3 regions of the Streptomyces sp. NBC_00094 genome follow, and region 2 is predicted to be linked to each of the others. Evidence: riboswitches for the same ligand, from Rfam matches in the RefSeq annotation. Region 2 holds a riboswitch; each other region holds the start of a gene.
The links. A riboswitch is a leader RNA that binds a small molecule or an ion and turns the genes downstream of it on or off. The one in region 2 is predicted to bind ZMP and ZTP.
Positions count from the first base shown of each region.

Region 1: another riboswitch for ZMP and ZTP. It lies ahead of OG580_RS34640 (bifunctional 5,10-methylenetetrahydrofolate dehydrogenase/5,10-methenyltetrahydrofolate cyclohydrolase); the one in region 2 lies ahead of OG580_RS02645 (phosphoribosylaminoimidazolecarboxamide formyltransferase).
Region 3: another riboswitch for ZMP and ZTP. It lies ahead of glyA (serine hydroxymethyltransferase); the one in region 2 lies ahead of OG580_RS02645 (phosphoribosylaminoimidazolecarboxamide formyltransferase).

Region 1 covers NZ_JAPEMB010000001.1:7,863,519-7,870,417, reverse strand. The annotation lists gene OG580_RS34655 (DEAD/DEAH box helicase) at 1-1,714, shown strand, start outside; gene OG580_RS34650 (SWF or SNF family helicase) at 1,711-3,132, shown strand; gene OG580_RS34645 (hypothetical protein) at 3,113-3,985, opposite strand; gene OG580_RS34640 (bifunctional 5,10-methylenetetrahydrofolate dehydrogenase/5,10-methenyltetrahydrofolate cyclohydrolase) at 4,230-5,084, opposite strand; ZMP/ZTP riboswitch at 5,113-5,221, opposite strand; partial or broken gene OG580_RS34635 (GAF domain-containing protein) at 5,544-6,743, shown strand; gene OG580_RS34630 (aldehyde dehydrogenase family protein) at 6,787-6,899, shown strand, end outside.
Region 2 covers NZ_JAPEMB010000001.1:587,277-594,175, forward strand. The annotation lists gene OG580_RS02630 (GNAT family N-acetyltransferase) at 1-398, shown strand, start outside; gene OG580_RS02635 (BTAD domain-containing putative transcriptional regulator) at 427-3,399, opposite strand; gene OG580_RS02640 (glyceraldehyde-3-phosphate dehydrogenase) at 3,535-4,980, shown strand; ZMP/ZTP riboswitch at 5,076-5,170, shown strand; gene OG580_RS02645 (phosphoribosylaminoimidazolecarboxamide formyltransferase) at 5,205-6,362, shown strand; gene OG580_RS02650 (glycosyl hydrolase family 8) at 6,372-6,899, opposite strand, start outside.
Region 3 covers NZ_JAPEMB010000001.1:4,985,248-4,992,146, forward strand. The annotation lists gene OG580_RS22190 (glutathionylspermidine synthase family protein) at 1-719, shown strand, start outside; gene OG580_RS22195 (polysaccharide deacetylase family protein) at 738-1,433, opposite strand; gene rocD (ornithine--oxo-acid transaminase) at 1,537-2,742, opposite strand; ZMP/ZTP riboswitch at 2,853-2,943, shown strand; gene glyA (serine hydroxymethyltransferase) at 3,022-4,290, shown strand; gene OG580_RS22210 (hypothetical protein) at 4,450-5,265, opposite strand; gene OG580_RS22215 (RNA polymerase sigma factor) at 5,258-5,842, opposite strand; gene trpS (tryptophan--tRNA ligase) at 5,899-6,899, shown strand, end outside.

The DNA.
Region 1 (6,899 bases), 7.3 Mb from region 2:
CGGGCACGAGCTGACCCGGGCCGAGCTCGACCGGCTCGCCGAGGCCGGCCGGCCCCTCGTCCGGCTTCGCGACCGCTGGGTCCTCGTCGACCCGGCCGAGGTGCTCCGCGCCCAGGCCCAGCAGGACCGCAAGGTCACACCCGTGGACGCCCTGTCCGCGGTCCTCACCGGCAGGACCGAGATCGACGGCCGTCCCGTCGAGGTGGCCGCGTCCGGCTGGCTGGAGCGGTTGCGGGAGCGGCTCGCCGACCCCGAGGGCGGCCGTCCGGAGGTCGCGCAGCCCGCCGCGCTCACCGCGACCCTGCGCGACTACCAGCTGCGCGGGCTCGACTGGCTGCACCGGATGACCTCGCTCGGCCTCGGCGGCTGTCTCGCCGACGACATGGGCCTCGGCAAGACGATCACGGTCATCGCGCTCCATCTGCACCGGCAGACCGACCCGGCCTCCGCCGGGCCCACACTCGTCGTCTGCCCGACCTCGCTCATGGGCAACTGGCAGCGGGAGATCGAGAAGTTCGCGCCCGGCACGCCCGTGCGGCGCTTCCACGGCGCCACGCGCGACCTGGGCGGCCTCGCCGACGGCGGCTTCGTCCTCACCACGTACGGCACCATGCGGCTCGACACCGAGCGGCTCGCCGCCCGGAGTTGGGGACTGCTCGTCGCGGACGAGGCACAGCACGTCAAGAACCCGTACTCGGCGACCGCGCGTGCGCTGCGGACGATCGGGGCACGCGCGCGCGTGGCACTGTCCGGCACACCGGTGGAGAACGACCTCTCCGAGCTGTGGGCGATCCTCGACTGGACGACACCGGGCCTGCTCGGCAGCCTCGGGGCGTTCCGTACCCGCTTCGCCGCCGCCGTCGAGGGCGGCGGGGACCCGGCCGCCGCCGAGCGGCTCGGCGCGCTGGTCCGCCCGTTCCTCCTGCGTCGCCGCAAGTCGGACCCGGGCATCGCGCCCGAGCTGCCGCCGAAGACGGAGACCGACCGGACCGTCTCCCTGACGCCGGAACAGGCCGGTCTCTACGAGGCGGTGGTCCGCGAGACGCTGGAGGCGATCGCCGAGGCCGACGGGATGGCGCGCCGCGGCCTCGTCGTGAAGCTGCTGACCGGTCTCAAGCAGATCTGCAACCACCCCGCCCAGTACCTCAAGGAGGACCGTCCGAGGATCGAGGGGCGTTCGGGCAAGCTGGAGCTGCTCGACGAACTCCTCGACACGATCCTCGCCGAGGGCGCGAGCACCCTGGTCTTCACCCAGTACGTGGGGATGGCCCGGATCCTGGAGGCGCATCTCGCGGCGCGGGGCGTGCGGACCCAGTTCCTGCACGGCGGTACGCCCGTCGCCGAGCGCGAGGCTATGGTGGCGCGTTTCCAGGCCGGTGACGTGCCCGTGTTCCTCCTCTCGCTCAAGGCGGCCGGAACGGGGCTCAACCTGACCCGTGCCGAGCATGTCGTGCACTACGACCGCTGGTGGAACCCGGCCGTCGAGGCGCAGGCGACCGACCGCGCGTACCGGATCGGTCAGGACCGTCCGGTGCAGGTGCACCGGCTGATCGCCGAGGGCACGATCGAGGACCGGATCGCGGCCATGCTGGACCGCAAACGGGAACTGGCCGACGCCGTTCTCGGGACGGGCGGGGACACCCCGCCGGAGCTGACCGAACTGACCGACGCGGAACTGGCGGAGCTCGTACGGCTGCGAGGGGACGAACGATGAGCGGGTACGGACACGGGGGCGACGAGCGGACCTTCGAGGCGCTGCCGCCCGCGAAGGGCGCGGCGTTCACCAGGACCTGGTGGGGCCGGGCGTGGCTCAAGGCGCTGGAGGACACGGCGCTCGACGGCCAGCAGCTCAAGGCCGGGCGGCGGCACGCGCGCGCGGGCGCGGTGGGTGCCGTGTCGGTGCGGCCAGGCCGGATCACCGCGATCGTCAAGGACCGCGACGGTACGGCGCACCGCAGCGACGTGCTGGTGCGGGAGTTCTCGGAGGAGGAGTGGGAGCGGCTGCTCGACCTGGCCGTGGACAGCGCGGGGCACATCGCGGCGCTCCTCGAACGCGAGATGCCGCCGCACCTGGTGGAGGACGCGGCGGTGGCCGGTCTCGATCTGCTGCCCGGGATCGGCGATCTCGATCCGGAGTGCGGGTGCGAGGCGTGGGACCACTGTCCGCACACCTCGGCGCTCTGCTACCAGGTGGCACGGCTGCTCGACGAGGACCCCTTCGTGCTGTTGCTGATGCGGGGGCGCGGCGAACGGACCCTCCTCGACCAGCTCCAGGAGCGCAGCGCGCGGCGGGCCGCGGTGCCTTCGGCACCCGGCGGACGGGCGGAGGCCGGGCCGGAGGGTCCGGGCGGTCTGCCGGGCGTGTCGGCGGCGGAGGCGTACGCCGCGCGCGACATCCTGCCGCCCCTCCCCGCTCCCGCGCCGGCCCCGTCCGCGCCGGGCGAACCGCCGTCCCTGGACACGGAGACGGAGCCGGAGCCCGGGGTCGACCCGACGGCGCTGGAGTACCTCGCGAGGGACGCGGCGGCACGCGCCCACCGGATGCTGGTCGCGGTCCTCGGGGCAGGCGGCGCACCGGCCGTTCCCGACCGGGGCGTGTCGTCGGCCGGTGGCTTCGGCGGGCCGGAGTCCGTGGAGCCGTCGCTGACGGTCGCTCAGGACGCGGCGCGGCTCGCGGCGGGCTCCCCCGAGTCCTGGATCGCGGCGCGGCTCGCCGTCGGTTCGGGCAGGACGCGGGCGGAGCTGGACGTGGCCACGCGCGCGTGGCGGTTCGGGGGCAGCGCCGCCCTCGCCGTACTGGAGGAGGAGTGGACGCCGGACGCCGAGACCCTCGCCCGCGCGGCGGCGCGGCTCGCGGAGGCCTGGGAGGACGACGAGCGGCCCGTGCTGCGACGGACGGCCGGTGCGCGCTGGACCGTGGTGGGCGCCGAGGCGCAGCTGCGCCTCGGGACGGACGGCCGCTGGTGGCCGTACCGCAAGGCCGGCGCCCGCTGGTCCCCCGCGGGCCCGGCGGACCGCGACCCGGCGTCTGCCCTGGCGGCGGCGCTGGCGACCGACACCGCGCCGGCCGGCGGGGCCGGCGGGAGCTTCGGGACCACCCGGGCCGGGGGCGCTACCGGAGGCGGGCGGTGAGCTTGTCGCCGCTCGCGGAACGGGCGGCCAGGCTGCAGGCGGCGGTGTCCGAGCCCAGCAGGTAGCTGGTGCGGTAGGGGTACTGGACGAAGGTCGTCCACCGCGTGCCGAGCGGCTGCAGGGCGGCCTTGTCGCGCAGCGGCACGCGGCAGAGTTCCGTCGCCGCCTCGCGCACCCGCTGGTCGTCGGCGTAGGAACCGGTCAGGCGTGGCCGGGCGACGAGCTCGGCGTCGTGCGGCGTGTTGCAGGAGCGGCGGAGGGCGGTGCCCGGCGTGTCGCGGTCGATGTCGAAGCAGTCGCCGACGCGCAGCGCCTCGAAGGAGACGGGCCGGGCGGGCGGCCGCGTGCCCGTCGGTGCCGTGGAGGCCGCCGGCCTGGTCGTGGCAGGGGCGGTGCTCGGGGTACGGGAGGAGTCCGGCGAGGCGCTCTCCCCCTGCTGCGGGTCGGAGCCCTTCTCCGTCGCCGCGGCCGTCGCGCCGCCCTCGGGCGTGCTCGTCGGCGTATTCGTCGGCGTGTCGCCCGCGGGAGTGCCCGTCACCGGCGCGCCGGTCGGCGGCGCGTCGGCCTTCGGGGTACGCGTCCCCGCGGCGTCCTGCTCGGTGACGGCCGGGGCCGGTACGGCCTCCGGGCCGCCCCCCGGCTCCCCGTAGGCGGCTCCTTCGTGGTCGCCCCAGCCGCCGACGGCCGTGAAGCCGCCCACGACCAGGGCGGCGAGGAGCAGCGGGACGAGCGGGACGCCGAACCACCGCGCGCGGCGCGCGGCAGGCCCGGGCCGGGGCGCCCCGAGGCGCACGACACGCGGCCACGCCACGCCGGCGGCCCGCTCGGCGGAGTGGGGCGCGGACACGAACACGGAGGCGTTCGTCGGGCCTGACGAGAACGGGGCATCGTCCGGGCCGGACGCGCCAGGCCCGGAGTCCGGCGGCGGGCTGACGGTCGGTTGGTGCGGCACAGGGACCAGGGTTCCCTGTCGACGGCCGTGTGGCGAGTGATCCGGGACCGTTGGCCAAGGCCTGTACGGAATCGTGACCATCACCGATGACACATTGTCCGAGCATGCCCGGACAATGCCCTCCCCTTTCCCTACGGCCCCGCTCCTACAGACCCAGCTGGCGCTCAGCGCCCTCGACCGTCTGGGCGAGCAGCACGGCGATCGTCATGGGGCCGACACCGCCGGGGACCGGGGTGATGAGGGAGGCGCGCTCGGCGGCGGACGCGAAGTCGACGTCGCCGATGTTGCCCGGGTTGTAACCGGCGTCGATGACGACGGCGCCCGGCTTGATGTCCTCGCCCTTGATGAAGGCGGGCTTGCCGACGGCGGCCACCAGGATGTCGGCCTCGCGGATGACGGAGGAGAGCTCCTGGGTACGGGAGTGGCAGTACGTGACGGTGGCGTCGCGGCCGAGGAGGAGGAGACCGGCCGGCTTGCCGAGGATCGCGCTGCGGCCGACGACGACGGCCCGCTTGCCGCTCAGCTCGACCTCGTACGCGTCGAGGAGGCGCATGATGCCGCCGGGCGTGCAGGAGACGAAGCCGGGCAGCCCGAAGCCCATGGCGGCGAACGAGGCCATGGTGACGCCGTCGACGTCCTTCTCGGGGGCGATGGCCTCGAAGGCGGCGCGCTCGTCGATGTGCGGGCCGACCGGGTGCTGGAGCAGGATGCCGTGGACCTCGGGGTCCTCCGACAGCGCGGTGATCGCGGCGACGAGCTCCTCGGTCGTCGTGGCGGCGGGCAGTTCGACGTGCCTGGAGCGGATTCCGGCCTTCGCGCAGCGGTTCTGCTTCATCTTCACGTAGGTCACGGATGCCGGGTCGGCGCCGACCAGCACGGTCGCGAGGCACGGCGTGACGCCGGTGCGGCGGGTGACCTCGGCGGCGCGGGCGGCGGTCTCCTCGACCGTACGGCGGGCGAGGGCGGTGCCGTCCATGAGGGTGGCGGTGCTGGTGGACATTGCTGCTCCTGGGCGTCGTCTCTGACGGATGGTTCGCCCAGGCGCACGGCAGCGGCACGGCCGCCCCGATCGGGTGCGGTCCACCGGGGCCGCTCCCCGGTGGTGATCCACCTCAAGCGCCAGTCACGGCCCGAGCCCCACTGTACGTGAGGGGCCGGGGGCGGGTCCCGGACAGGGTGCATATGCCGGGCTGCCGGGGCGCTTGTCGGCGGCCCGGGTGCGCACGACGATGAGCCCGACGTGCAGGACGACCTCGACGGGGAGGCCGAGTTGAGCGATGCGTGGGTGGCAGGGACAGTGGGTCGGGGCCGTGCGGAGTCGACGGAGGGGGCGAGGGCAGGTGCCGCCCCTGACCGCGACCGCGACCCCAGCCCAAGCCCAAGCCCTGACCGCGACCACAGCCATAGCCCCGGCCGCGACGGCGGGCCCGGCCCCCAACCCCACCCCAACCGCGATCCCGGCCGCCCGGATCCGATGCGGCCTCTGGTCGCCGCCTCCTGGCGCCGTTCCGTACGGGCAAGGGTGAGCCAGGAGGGCGAGGCCCGGGTCGAGCTGGACGAGGACGAGCTGGCCGCGCACCGGGACGGTCATCCGCTGGCGGCGGCGATGCCGGTGATCCGGGAGCTGATGGGGGCGTACGCGACGGACGGGGAGCATCTGCTCGCGGTGTGTGACGCCGCCGGGCGGATGCTCTGGGTGGAGGGCCATCCGACAACCCTGCGCCAGGCCCGCGCGATGAACTTCGTGGCCGGGGCCCGCTGGTCGGAGTCGGCGGCCGGGACGAACGCGCCCGGCACGGCGATCGCCGTCGACCGGCCGGTGCAGGTCGTGGCCACCGAGCACTTCCGGCGGCCGGTGCGGGCGTGGACGTGCGCCGCCGCTCCCGTGCACGACCCGTACAGCGGGCGCGTGCTCGGGGCGGTCGACATCACGGGCGGGGAGCGGCTCGCGCACCCGCACAGCCTCGGCTTCGTCCAGGCCGTGGCGCGCGCGGCCGAGTCCCAGCTGGCGCTGCTCGGGCCGCCCGCGCAGGCGGGCCGGCTCCGACTCTCCGCGCTCGGTCGCGACGAGGCGGTGGTCTCGATGGCCGGGCGGAGGGTCCGTCTGTCCCGCCGTCACAGCGAGATCCTGGTGGTCCTCGCGCACCGCCCGGAGGGGGTGGGCGGCGACGAGCTCCTGACACTGCTGTACGAGGACGAGTCGGTCACCCCGGTGACGCTGCGGGCGGAGCTGTCCCGGCTCCGCGCGCTGCTCGGCCCCGACGTGCTGCGGTCGCGCCCGTACCGGCTGGAGGGCGTGGTGGACGCGGACTTCACGACGGTCGACCGGCGGCTCGCCTCGGGGGCCGTCTCGGCGGCGGCCGCCGAGTACGCGGGCCCGCTGCTGCCGGCCTCGCTCGCCCCCGGGGTCGTACGGCTGCGGGAGCGGCTGGCGGACCGGCTGCGGGCGGCGCTGGTGGAGCGGGGCGATCCGGGGCTGCTCGCGGACTGGGCGTACAGCACGTGGGGCGAGGAGGACATCGCGATCTGGCGGGCACTGTGCACGGCCGTCCCGGCGTCCCAACTCCCTCCCGTACGCGCCCGGCTCGACTCCCTGGAGGCGGAACTGGCCTGCGATGCAACGGGATTGCAACGTTCGGGTCCGCAGACTCGACGGTGAGCGCCGGCCAGGGACGGCCGGCGCACCGAGGGAGGCCATGCCGATGACCCGATACGCCGCACCCGGCACCGAGGGCGCGCTCATGTCGTACGCGGACCGCTACGACCACTGGATCGGTGGCGAGTACGTCGCCCCGGCGCGCGGCCGGTACTTCGA
Region 2 (6,899 bases):
CCTTCTGGGACCCGCGTTATCTCCCTTCCGGCGGGCGCCTGTGCGCGGTCGAGATCGGCTTCACCTGGCTCGCGGCCTCGGCCCAGGGCACGGGCGTGAACGCCGAGGCCAAGTACCTGCTCTTCCGGCACGCCTTCGAGAGCTGGGACGTGGCACGGGTGGACCTCAAGACGGACGCGCGCAACGCCCGCTCACGGGCGGCGATCGAGCGCGTGGGCGCGAGCTTCGAGGGCGTGCTGCGGAACTGGTCCGTCTCCTGGGCCCCGGGCGAGGAGGGCCGCCTCCGTGACTCCGCCGTCTTCTCGATCATCGCCGAGGAGTGGCCCGAACGCCGCGCGGCCCTGGAGCGGCGCCTGACCGGCGTCCGGGAGCGGCGCGGGGCGGCGGAGCGCCCGTAGCGGGCCGGGGCGCCCGGTCGGACAGGCGCTACCGCACGCCCGCCGGACCCGGGCGGCCGGTAGCGGCCGCCGGACAGGCCCTACCGGCCCCCTGGTCCTTCGGGAGTGCGGCCAGGCCTGCGCGGCACTCCTCGATCCGCTGGGTCAGGTGGTGCTTGTGCGCGAGCTCCAGGCATGTCCGCCAGGTCGCCCCTGCGGCCGCCCACTCCCCGAAGTGGTGGTGGGCACGGGCCGTGAAGACGAGGCAGTCGGCGGTACCTCCGTGGTCGCCCATCCGATGCCGGATCCCGAGGGCCTCCTCCAGGGCCCCGAACGCCTCGTCCCGGCGCCCCAGCCCGCGCAGGACGTCGCCGTAGTTGGTGAGGGCGGTGGCCAGGAACACCCCGTGGCTGCCGCCCCGCAGCAGGTCGATGACCTGCCGGTAGTCCGCGGCCGCCAGGTCGAGTTCACCGGTCAGTCTGCGGGTGTCCGCGAACCGGCTCAGGAGCAGCGCCTCGCCCCGGGCGTTCCCCGAGGCGCGGTACAGGTCGCGGGAGAGCTCGGCGTGGACGAGCCCCTGCTCGGCGTCCCCCATCTGCAGGTACAGCGCCGACATATTGCCGAGGATCGAGGCCCGGGCCGCGAGGTCGCCCCGCTCCGTGAACAGTTCCAGGGCCGTCCGCAGGTGCTCCAGACAGGCTTCGTTGCGGAACGCCATGCCGTGCGCGACGGCCAGCCGCCGGTGCAGCCAGGCCTGCCCGAGCCGGTCGTCCCGGGCGCGCGCGATGACCATCGCCTGCTCCAGACAGGCGTCCCACACCCCCGTCCACCAGTGGGTGGAGGCGTAGCCGAAGAGACCCACGGCGAGCCGCCAGGCCATGTCGGAACGCCCCAGCTCCCCGGCGACGGTCACCGCCTGCTGGAGCGCGGGAAGCTCCCGCGCGCTCCAGCGGATCGCCTCCTCGTCGTCGGCGAACTCCGGCAGCGACAGCGCGGGCCCGCCGCCCGGGGGCCCTTCGTCGAGCGGCGGCGGGGACTGCGACTCGCGGGTGGCGGCGCGTGACGCGGCGCCGACGGCCTCGACGTACCAGGTGAGCAGGCGCAGGAGGGCGGCCTTCCGGTCCTCCGGGGTCTCCTCCTCCTCGCCGCGCTGCGCCGCGTACTCGCCGAGCAGGTCGTGGAAGGCGTACCGGTCGGGTTCGGGGTTGAGGAGGAGGTGGGCGTCGGCCAGGACGTCGAGTACGGCGGCGGCGCGGCCCTCCGTGACGTCCAGGAGCGCGGCGGCGGACTGCGGGGTGACCGGGAGGCCCGACCAGAGCCGGCCGAGGAGCCGGAAGGCCCTCGCCGCCTCGCGCTCCAGGGACAGGTGGCTGTCGCGCACGGCCAGGTAGCTCATCGCGAAGGTGCGCTGGACGTCGACGGTGCCCATCGCGAGGGTCTCCAGACGGCCCTGGTGCGGGGTGAGCCGCTTGGCGAGGAGGGCGAGCGGCCACGAGGGCCGGGACGCCAGCCGGCCGCCGACGATGTGCAGGGCCAGGGGAAGGCCGCCGCACGCGGCCATGATGTCGGCGAGGGCCTCGGGCTCGCTCCGTACGCGCGCCGCGCCGCAGAGCCTGGCGAGGAGCGCGTGCTGGTCGGACTCGGCGAGCGGGGACAGCGGGACCTTGACGGCGCCGGGCAGATCGGCGAGCAGCTGCCTGCTGGTGATCAGGGCGGCGCTTCGGCCGCCGGCCGGGAGGAGGGGGGCGACGTGGGCGGCGTCGCGCACGTTGTCGAGGACGAGCAGCACGCGGCGCTCGGTGAGCGCGTCGCGGAGGAGGAGCGCCCGGTCGTCCGTGTCGTCGGGGAGGCTGTCGTGGCGCATGCCGAGGTCCGACAGGAACCGGGCGAGCAGCTCGTGCGCCGTGCGCGCGCCGCCGACGCTGTAGCCGCGCAGGTCGGCGTAGAGGACACCGTCGGGGAAGGCCTCGCGGGCGCGGTGGGCGACGTGGACGGCGAGAGCGGTCTTGCCCACGCCCCCCATGCCGGAGATGACGACGGGCCTGATGTGGCGCGGTCTGCCGGCGGGGCCGGGCCGGGCGCCCCCGGTGCCCGCCGTCGCGTCGAGCAGCGCTCGCAGGGTCGCCACCTCGGACTCCCTGCCGGTGAAGGAATCTCCCTCGTGGGGCAGTTGGAAGGGTGGACGCGCCGGTTCCGGGCGGGGGCGCGGACGGGGGCGGGTGCGGGGGTGCGGGGCTCCCGCCAGTACCTCCTGGTGGGCCTGCTGGACGGCGGCCCCCGGCTCCGTACCGAGCTCGTCGACCAGGTTCCGGCGCAGTCGGTGGAAGACGGCGAAGGCCTCGGCCTGCCGGCCGGCTCTGTGCAGGGCCAGCATGAGCCGCTGGTGGAACCCCTCGCGCAGCGGGTGCTCGGCCGCCAGGGAGGTCAGCCGCGGGATCAGGTCCTGGTGCCGTCCCAGGTGGAGCTCGGCGTCGCAGCCCCACTCCAGGGCCTGGAGGCGCGCTTCCACGAGCTGGTGGACGCGGAGCGCGGGTCCACCGGTCTCGGAGAAGGGCGCCAGGTCCGCCAGGGGCGTACCGCGCCACAGGCTCATCGCCCCGGCGGTCTCCCGGAGGACGCCCTCCCAGTCCTCCTGCTCGTGGGCGTGGCCCGCGGCCCGTATCCGGGTCTCGAAGACGTCCGCGTCGAGCTCGCCCTCGTGGACGAGCAGCCGGTAGCCGGGGGCCACGGTGAGCAGGCGCCCTCCGGTCCCGGCGTCGGTGGGGGCGGCTCCGGCCGGGGGCCCGTCCACGGTGGCGAGGACCCTGCGCAGCCGGGTGAGGTGGTTGGCGAGGGAGGCGTCGGCGCTGGCCGGTAGCGAGTCGCCCCAGAGCGCCGCTTTGAGGGTGTCCTTCGGGACGGTGTGCCCGGCGCCGAGGAGCAGGGCGGCGAGGAGGACGCGGACCTTGGGGCCGGTCACGGGTCGCGGTTCCGTACCGTCGTGGACCACGAGCGAACCGAGCAGTCCGAACTTCACCACCATGCCCCCGCATCCGGTAGACGGGCCCGCCCTGCGGCGGATCCCGGCGCCGTCCATCGTACGGTTCGGCCCCCCCTTGATTGATCAAAGCGGCCGGGGGTTACCATATGAGCGCCGCCTAGCTCGAAAGATAAACTTGTGACTGTCAATGACGACTCGTTCACCAGCTGGAAGAACCGCGAGGAGATCGCGGAGTCGATGATCCCGATCATCGGGAAGCTGCACCGGGAGCAGGACGTCACCGTCCTGGTCCACAGCCGCTCCCTGGTGAACAAGTCGGTGGTCAGCATCCTCAAGACCCACCGCTTCGCCCGGCAGATCGACGGCGAGGAGCTCTCGGTCACCGAGACGCTTCCGTTCCTCCAGACGCTCACGACGCTCGACCTGGGCCCGTGCCAGATCGACATCGGCGTGCTGGCCGCGGACTACAAGACCGACGACCGCGGTCTCTCCGTGGCCGAGTTCACCGCCGAGGCCGTCGCCGGCGCCACCGGCGAGAACAAGATCGAGCGCCGTGACGGCCGCGACGTCGTCCTGTACGGCTTCGGCCGCATCGGCCGCCTCGTCGCCCGCCTCCTCATCGAGAAGGCCGGTTCCGGCAACGGTCTGCGCCTCCGCGCGATCGTCGTCCGTGGCGGTGGCGAGCAGGACCTCGTGAAGCGCGCCTCGCTGCTGCGCCGCGACTCCATCCACGGTCAGTTCCAGGGCACGATCACGGTCGACGAGGCGAGCAGCACGATCGTCGCCAACGGCAACACGATCAAGGTGATCTACGCCAACGACCCGTCCGAGGTCGACTACACGGCGTACGGCATCGACAACGCCATCCTGATCGACAACACCGGCAAGTGGCGGGACCGCGAGGGCCTCTCCAAGCACCTGCGCCCCGGCATCGACAAGGTCGTCCTGACCGCGCCCGGCAAGGGTGACGTGCCGAACATCGTGCACGGCGTCAACCACGAGACGGTCAAGCCGGACGAGAAGATCCTGTCCTGCGCCTCCTGCACCACCAACGCGATCGTCCCGCCGCTGAAGGCCATGGACGACGAGTACGGCGTGCTGCGCGGCCACGTGGAGACGGTCCACTCGTTCACGAACGACCAGAACCTCCTGGACAACTACCACAAGGCCGACCGCCGTGGCCGTTCCGCGCCGCTGAACATGGTGATCACCGAGACCGGTGCCGCCTCGGCCGTCGCCAAGGCCCTGCCGGACCTCAAGGCCCCGATCACCGGCAGCTCCATCCGCGTGCCGGTTCCGGACGTCTCGATCGCGATCCTGAGCCTGCGCCTCGGCCGCGAGACCACCCGCGAGGAGGTCCTGGAGTACCTCCGCGACGTCTCGCTGCACTCGCCGCTGAAGCGCCAGATCGACTTCACCACGGCCCCCGACGCCGTCTCGATGGACTTCGTCGGCTCGCGCCACGCGTCGATCGTGGACGCCGGCGCGACCAAGGTCGACGGCGACAACGCGATCCTCTACCTGTGGTACGACAACGAGTTCGGCTACTCGTGCCAGGTCATCCGGGTCGTCCAGCACGTCTCCGGCGTGGAGTACCCGACCTTCCCGGTCCCGGCGGTCTGATCCTCGGGATTCCCGAGCTCACCACCGCACGACCGCGCGCCGCACGTCCCGTACGGGAGGTGCGGCGCGCGGCGTTTCCGTCGTGCGGGTAGCATCGTGCCCGCCGCGACTGGCGAAGGTGGATCACCACCGGGGAGCGGCAGTTGATCCCGCTGTTCCCGCGTGAGCGTCGACCGCCTGGGCGCCTGCGTCAGTGATGTCCCGCTGACCCAGGAGGTCTTGAGATGGAACTGCGTTACGGCATCAATCCCCAGCAGCTGGTGGCGACCACCGCGCCGGTGGTGCCCGGGAACCTGCCGGTCAGGGTGGTGAACGGCAGCCCGTCCTACATCAACCTGCTGGACGCGCTGAACAGTTGGCAGCTGGTACGGGAGGCGAGCGCCGTCCTCGGACGGCCGGCCGCCGCCTCCTTCAAGCACGTCTCGCCGGCCGGGGCGGCGGTGGCCGGCCCCGTCGACGAGGTGACCGCCGAGCTGTACGGCGTCGACCGCGACCGTGTCGGTGCGCTCACCAGCGCCTATCTCCGGGCCCGTGACGCCGATCCGAAGTCCTCGTACGGCGACTTCGCCGCCGTCTCGCACCCGGTCGACGCCGAACTCGCCGAGCTGCTGACCCGGGTGGTCTGCGACGGTGTCATCGCCCCCGGCTACGCTCCCGGCACCGTCGAGACCCTCAGCCGGAAGAAGAGCGGCCGCTTCCTGGTCATGGAAGCCGACGAGACCTTCACCCCGCCGGGCCAGGAGGCCCGGGAGGTGTTCGGTGTGCGGCTGACGCAGCAGCGCGACGACGTACCGCTCTCCCCCGCGCTCCTGGACGACGTCGTGTGCGGTGAGCTCACGACGGCGGCCTCGGAGGACCTCCTGCTCGGACTGGCGGTGCTGCGCTACACCCAGTCCAACTCGGTCTGTTACGTACGCGGCGGGGCGACGCTCGGGATCGGCGCCGGGCAGCAGTCCCGGGTGGACTGCACCCGGCTGGCGGGCGCGAAGACCGACACGTGGTGGCTGCGCCGCCACCCCGCCGTCCGCGCGCTCGCCTTCCGGCCCGGTGTCCGCCGCCAGGACCGGATCAACTGGCAGATCCGGTTCGTCGAGGGCGACCTCACCCCGGACGAGCGCGAGCGCCTGTCCGGGGCCCTGTCCGTGCCCGCCCCCGACCTCACCGACCGGCAGCGCACCGAGTGGCTCGCGGAGCTGACCGGGGTGGCGTTCGCCTCGGACGGCGCGCTGCCCTTCCGGGACAACGTCGACCACGCGCGCCGGCACGGCGTCACCGCCGTCGCCGAACCCGGCGGGTCGATCCGCTCCACCGACGTGGAGGACGCCTGCCGCGAGCACGGGATCACGCTCGCGCGCACCGGGCTGAGGCTCTTCCACCACTGATCGGCGCGCTTACGGGACCCAGTGGTTCCCGGAGGCCGTGATCATGACCTGGAGCTGGATGCTGGCCGAGAAGTAGCTGCTCGTGTCGACCGGCGTGGCCAGCATCTTGTTCCAGAGGGCGTCCAGCCATGCCTGGCTGCCCGGGTCCGTCATGGCCGCCACGGCGAACGGGGCGAAGAAGGCCGCCTCGCTGCCCGCCGAGATCTGGGTGCCGTTGAGCTTGTAGCCGATGGCGATCTTGTTCGGGTCGCCGCCGGTCTTCGTCTTGATCCAGGTGTTCAGCTTCCGTGCGGCGGCGAGCGACGTGGCGTCCCCGCTGGTCACGGCGTCGTCGGCGATGCGCCACGGGGTACGACAGGCGTTCCACCAGTACGCGCCGTCGTTGGGGTCCTCCAGGACCTGGCCCGGGGCGGGCTTGGGCGTGGTGTTGGTGTCGACGACGAAGTCGGGAAGCAGTCCCGTACCGGAGGCGTAGGTCGACTGGAGGCGGGAGATCTGGGTCTGGTGCGCGGTGCGCACGGCGTCCCAGGTGGTGTC
Region 3 (6,899 bases), 4.4 Mb from region 2:
ACGAGCGGCTCGTCGACGCCTGGAAGAAGCAGGCGCACCTGCTGCCGCCGGGGCCCGTCCACTTCGTCCACTCGGACGGCGACGAGCTCGGCGAGGACCTGATGACGGTCGCGTACCTGCGTGAGACCGCCCAGCAGGCCGGGCTCGACACGGAGGCGCTCTCCGTCGAGGCGATCGGCTGGGACCGGCTCTCGCGCCGGTTCGTCGACGACCGGCTCCGCTTCATCCGCAGCTGCTTCAAGCTCTACCCGTGGGAGTGGCTGACCACCGACCGCTTCGGGAAGCACGTCCTCGACACCCTCGACAACGGCGGCGGGACCGGCACCACCTGCTGGATCGAGCCGGCCTGGAAGATGCTCCTCTCCAACAAGGCGCTGCTCGCGATCCTGTGGGAGCTGAACCCGGGCCACCCGAACCTGCTCCCCGCCTACCTCGACGGCCCGCGCGAACTCGCCTCGACCACGGGGTGGGTCGCCAAGCCGCTGCTCGGCCGCGAGGGCGCGGGCGTCACCCTGCACGAGGCCGGTACGGAGCCCTTCGTACGGGACGGGGAGCCCTGCTGCTACCAGGAGCTGGCCCCGCTGGCCGACTTCGACGGCAACCGGGTGGTGCTCGGCGCGTGGGTCGTCGAGAACGAGGCCGCGGGGCTCGGGATCCGGGAGTCCGCGGGCCTCGTCACCGACGAGTACGCCCGCTTCCTCCCGCACGTGATCCTGTAGGAGGTGTCTCCCCAGGGGCTACTCGGGGACGTACTCCCGCAGTGGCGCGGGCTTGAGTCCGGCCGCCTCGGCCAGGTCCAGGGCCCGCTTCAGGTCCTGCTCCAGGGTCTCGTTGAAGTGGAGCAGGATGATGTCGCCGGCCTTGAGGGCCGGTGTCGGAGGGGTCCACTGGCCCCAGGTGGTGAGGTCGTACGTCCACGTCACCACGGCCTTCGCCCCGCAGGAGCGGGCGGTGGTCCGGGTGGTCGCGTCGTACGTGCCGTACGGCGGGCGCAGCAGCCGCGGGCCGTCGCCGAACTGGGCGAGGTGCTGGTCGCGGGCCCCGCAGACCTCCGCCTTCTGGCCGGCGGCGTCGAGTGTGGTGAGGTCGGGGTGGTTGACCGTGTGGTTCTCGACGCGGGAGCGGCCCTGGTTCAGCAGGGTGTGGAAGTAGCCGGAGTCGTACGAGTAGGCGCCGGGCAGCAGGAAGAGCGAGGCGGGCACCCGGCGGTCGAGCAGCAGCTTCGCCGCCGCGGGGTCGTGGAACCAGCCGTCGTCGATGGTGATGAAGACGACCGGGTCGGTGGTCTCGACGTGCGAGACCACCGGGACGGGCTCGGGCCAGGCCGCCTTCGGGGCGGAGTGCGCGGGTCCCGTGAACGCGCCGAGGAGCGCGACCGGAACGAGGGCGGCGAGCGCGGCACGCAGGGCGTGACGCAGACGGAGTCTCGGCATGGCGGCATCATTGGCCTAGACCAACTGTCGTGTCAATGCCCCGAGTTGTCCCCTGGCCCGGCCCGCGCGGTGGCGCGGGCCGCCCCTACTCAAGTGGACTCGGTCAGTCCGACAGCACCCCCCTCAGCTGTTCGAGGCCCCAGTCCAGGTCCTCCTTCGAGATGACCAGCGGCGGCGCGATCCGGATCGTCGAGCCGTGGGTGTCCTTCACCAGGACCCCCCGCTCCATCAACTTCTCCGAGATCTCCCGGCCCGTGCCCCGGGCCGGGGCGATGTCCACCCCGGCCCACAGGCCGCGTCCGCGCACCGCCTCCACCGCGCCGCCGCCCACCAGCAGCCCCAGCTCGGAGTGGAGGTGCTCGCCCAGCTCCGTCGCCCGCTCCTGGAACTCGCCCGTCCGCAGCATCGCGATCACCTCCAGGGCCACCGCGCAGGCCAGCGGATTCCCGCCGAAGGTCGACCCGTGCTCGCCCGGCCGGAACACCCCGAGCACCGAACGGTCGGCGACCACCGCCGACACCGGCACCACCCCGCCGCCCAGCGCCTTCCCCAGGATGTACACGTCCGGCACCACGCCCTCGTGCTCGCACGCGAACGTCCTGCCCGTCCGGCCGAGGCCCGACTGGATCTCGTCCGCCATGAACAGCACGTTCCGCCGCCGCGTCAGCTCCCGGACGCCCGGCAGATAGCCGGCCGGCGGCACCAGGACACCCGCCTCGCCCTGGATCGGTTCGAGCAGCACCGCCACCGTGTTCTCGGTGACCGCGGCGTCGAGCGCCGTCAGGTCCCCGTACGGAACGATCTCGAACCCCGGCGTGTACGGGCCGAAGTGGTCGCGCGCCTCGTGGTCCGTGGAGAAGCTGACGATCGTCGTCGTCCGGCCGTGGAAGTTGTTCCCCGCGACCACGATCTTCGCGTGCCCGTCCGGCACGCCCTTCACCTCGTACCCCCACTTCCGGGCGGTCTTCACGGCCGTCTCGACCGCCTCCGCCCCCGTGTTCATCGGCAGCACCGCCTCCTTGCCGCACAACTCCGCGAGCTGCGTGCAGAACTCGGCGAAGCGGTCGTGGTGGAAGGCGCGCGAGGTGAGCGTCACGCGCTCCAGCTGCGCCTTCGCGGCCTCGATCAGCCGCCGGTTGCCGTGCCCGAAGTTGAGCGCCGAGTACCCGGCGAGCATGTCCAGATAGCGGCGCCCCTCGACATCGGTCATCCAGGCCCCGTCCGCCGAGGCGACGACGACCGGAAGGGGGTGGTAGTTGTGAGCGCTGTGCGCCTCCGCGGAAGCGATCGCGTCTTGCGTTCTCGACACGGGATCTCCGTTCGTCCTGCGGCTCATGGGGTGGCTCGTGGCTCCCCTTCTTATCGTCGCTCGTATGCCGGACGTGGAAACCTCGACGACGGCGCGCCCGCTAGTCTGGAAACACGCACGGCGACTGGCGTACGGGGAAGCGACCCCGGGGGAGCCGTGCGCGGCAGACCACACGAGGCGCCGCTCGCCTGGGCGTCACGGGACCCGACAGTCCCGCGTGGCGCCGCGCCTCTCACCGCAGTGTCCCGGGACCCGCCGCAACGCCCGGAGGACACCATCGTGACCACGCCCCAGCAGCACCCCGCCCTCGCCACGGCCGACCCCGAACTCGCCGCCCTCGTCGGCGCCGAGGAACGGCTCCAGGGCGAGACCCTCCGCCTCATCCCCAGCGAGAACTACGTCTCCGCCGCCGTCCTCGAAGCCTCCGGCACCGTCCTCCAGAACAAGTACAGCGAGGGCTACCCCGGCCGCCGCTACTACGAGGGCCAGCAGAACATCGACCGGGTCGAGACCCTCGCCGTCGAGCGCGCCAAGGCGCTCTTCGGCGTCGACCACGCCAACGTCCAGCCCTACTCCGGCTCCCCGGCCAACCTCGCCGTCTACCTCGCCTTCGCCGAGCCCGGCGACACCGTCATGGGCATGGCCCTGCCGATGGGCGGTCACCTCACCCACGGCTGGGGCGTCTCCGCCACCGGCAAGTGGTTCCGGGGCGTCCAGTACGGCGTACGCCAGGACACGGGCCTCATCGACCTCGACGAGGTCCGCGAGATCGCCCTCAGGGAACGCCCGAAGGTGATCTTCTGCGGCGGCACCGCGCTGCCCCGCACGATCGACTTCGCCGCCTTCGGCGAGATCGCCCGCGAGGCAGGCGCCGTGCTCGTCGCCGACGTCGCCCACATCGCCGGCCTCATCGCGGGCGGCGCCCACCCGTCCCCGGTCCCGCACGTCGACGTGATCTCCACGACCACCCACAAGACCCTGCGCGGCCCGCGCGGCGCGATGCTGATGTCCCGCGAGGAGCACGCCAAGGCCCTCGACAAGGCCGTCTTCCCCGGCCTCCAGGGCGGCCCGCACAACCAGACCACCGCGGCCATCGCCGTCGCCCTCCGCGAGGCGGCCCAGCCCTCCTTCCGTGACTACGCCCACGCCGTCGTCGCCAACGCCAAGGCCCTCGCCGAGGCACTCCTCGCCCGCGGCTTCGACCTGGTCTCCGGCGGCACCGACAACCACCTGATCCTGATGGACCTCACGCCCAAGCAGGTCCCGGGCAAGATCGCCGCGAAGGCCCTCGACCGGGCGGGGATCGTCGTCAACTACAACACCGTCCCGTACGACCCCCGGAAGCCCTTCGACCCCTCCGGCGTCCGCATCGGCACCCCCTCCCTCACCTCCCGTGGTCTCGGTACGGAGCACATGGCCCAGGTCGCGGAGTGGATCGACCGCGGTGTCGCCGCCGCAGGCACGGGCGACGAGGAAACGCTCGGCCTCATCCGCAAGGAGGTCGCCGACCTCCTCTCCACCTACCCGGCCCCGGGCCTCCCGACCTGACCTGACCCGACCCGACCCGGGCGGACCCGACCCGGGCGGACGCGACCCGGGCGGACGTGACCCGGTCCGGTCCGACGCGGTCCGGTCCGGCGTGACCCGACCCGGTCCGACGTGACCCGGTCCGGGCCCGGCGCGGTCCGGTCCGCGTGACCCGGCCCGTCAGCCGGTCGACTCCGCCGTCCGCCGGGCCTCCTCCGGGTCCGGTATGCCTTCCAGGCGGAAGGTGAGCGCGCCCCCGTTCCTCGTCCAGAGGAGCGTGGGGCCCGCCGTACGGACCTCGTGGGTCCACACCGAGCCCGTCCCGTCCGTCAGCGGGAAGGTCAGCAGGTGCGGCGCCGCGAACCAGTACCCCTGGGCGCCGTCCGGGAGGTCCACCCACCGCGGCTGCGTCCTGACCTCCTTGGCGAAGCCGATGTCGAGACGGGCCGGGAACTCGTCCAGCCGGACCGTCCGCTCCCCGTCGCGCCAGCAGAGGCTGATCACCGCCCGGCCCCCCTCGGCCGACCCGGTCACCGCGACCGCGTCCGGCGAGCCGAGGGAGCGGGGTATCACCGGCTCGAACCCGGCTCTTCGCCCGGCCTCCGTGAGGGCCACCGGGTCGGGGCAGCCCGGCACCACCCCGGCGGCCGGCGCGTGGCCGCCGTCCGCCTCGTACCGCACGGAGACCCCGCCGAAGCCGAACCAGTCCGCCACCGCCGCCCGCACGGGAGGGGTGAGCACCAGCACGATCAGCACCCCGGTCAGGCCCGCCACCAGCGCGCGCCACCGCTCGCGCACCCAGGCCCACCGTCGCCGCCGGACCGGCACGGACGGTGTCGGGACGTGCTCGGCGAGCAGCTGCGCGAGCACCCGCTCGGCCATGGACTCGCCGTCCACGTCCGGCAGTCGCAGCCGCCGCCCGAGCCCCCGCAGCTCCTCCGGCAGCCCCTCGGTGGAAGACCCGCGCTCCTCCACCCCGCGCTCCTCCTCAGCCACGCCCCTCACCTCCCTCCAGCACGCGTCCCAGCTTCTTCAGCGCCCGGCTCAGCCGCGACTTCACCGTCCCTCTCGGCCAGCCCAGGGCCTCCGCGGTCTCCCCCTCGTCCAGCTCCAGCAGATAGCGGTGGATCACCACCCGCCGATGGTCCTCGGAGAGGCCGTCCAACGCGTCGAAGAGCCGCCGGCTCCGCTCCCGCTCCTCCGCCGCGACCGCCGGATCCGCCGACTCCGGTATCCGCGGCTCGCCCCCGAGCAGGTCCGCCTCCCGCCCCGCGACGGCCCGCTGCCGACCCGCCGAGCGCACTGTGTTCCTGGTCTCATTGACGACGATCCGCAGCAGCCACGGCCGGAACGCCGCGCCCTCCTCGAAACGCCCCAGCGCCTGGTACGCCTTGAAGAACGCCTGCTGCACCACGTCCTCGGCCTCCGGGCCCGCGCCGCACGCCACGGCCGCCCTCAGCGCCACCGCCGTGTAGGCGCGGACCAGCTCCGCGTACGCCTCCGGCTCTCCGGCGCGCACCCGTGCGATCACCACGGCCTCGTCGTCGACCAGGCCCCCCTCCCGCGTCCTCACACCTTTGATACACCGGCAGTCGGGGATCGGTTCCCACACCTGAGAGAATGATGTGCATGGCCTCTGATCGTCCTCGCGCGCTCTCCGGAATCCAGCCCACGGCAGGCTCGTTCCACCTCGGCAACTACCTCGGTGCGGTCCGTCAGTACGTCGCACTGCAGGAGACCCACGACGCCTTCTACATGGTCGTCGACCTGCACGCCATCACGGTGCCGCAGGACCCCGCCGAGCTGCGGGCCAACACCCGCCTCGCCGCCGCGCAGCTGCTCGCCGCCGGTCTCGACCCGGACCGCTGCACCCTGTTCGTCCAGAGCCACGTCCCCGAGCACGCGCAGCTCGGCTGGGTCATGAACTGCCTCACCGGGTTCGGCGAGGCCTCCCGGATGACGCAGTTCAAGGACAAGTCCGCGAAGCAGGGCGCCGACCGCGCCACCGTCGGCCTCTTCACGTACCCGATCCTCCAGGTCGCGGACATCCTGCTCTACCAGGCCAACGAGGTCCCGGTCGGCGAGGACCAGCGCCAGCACATCGAGCTGACGCGCGACCTCGCGGAGCGCTTCAACGGCCGCTTCGGCGACACCTTCACGATCCCCAAGCCGTACATCGTCAAGGAGACCGGGAAGATCTACGACCTCCAGGACCCGACGATCAAGATGAGCAAGTCGGCGTCGACGCCGAAGGGCCTGATCAACCTCCTGGACGAGCCGAAGGCGACGGCGAAGAAGGTGAAGAGCGCGGTCACCGACACGGAGACCGTGATCCGCTTCGACCCGGAGAACAAGGCCGGCGTCTCCAACCTCCTCACCATCCTCTCGACCCTCTCCGGCACGAGCATCGCCGACCTGGAGAAGAGCTACGAGGGCAAGATGTACGGCGCGCTGAAGACGGATCTGGCCGAGGTCATGGTGGACTTCGTCACGCCGTTCCGGGCCCGTACCCAGGAATACCTGGACGACCCGGAGACGCTGGACTCTGTCCTGGCCAAGGGTGCGGAGAAGGCCCGCGCGGTCGCGGCGGAGACGCTGGCGCAGACCTACGACCGGATGGGCTTCCTGCC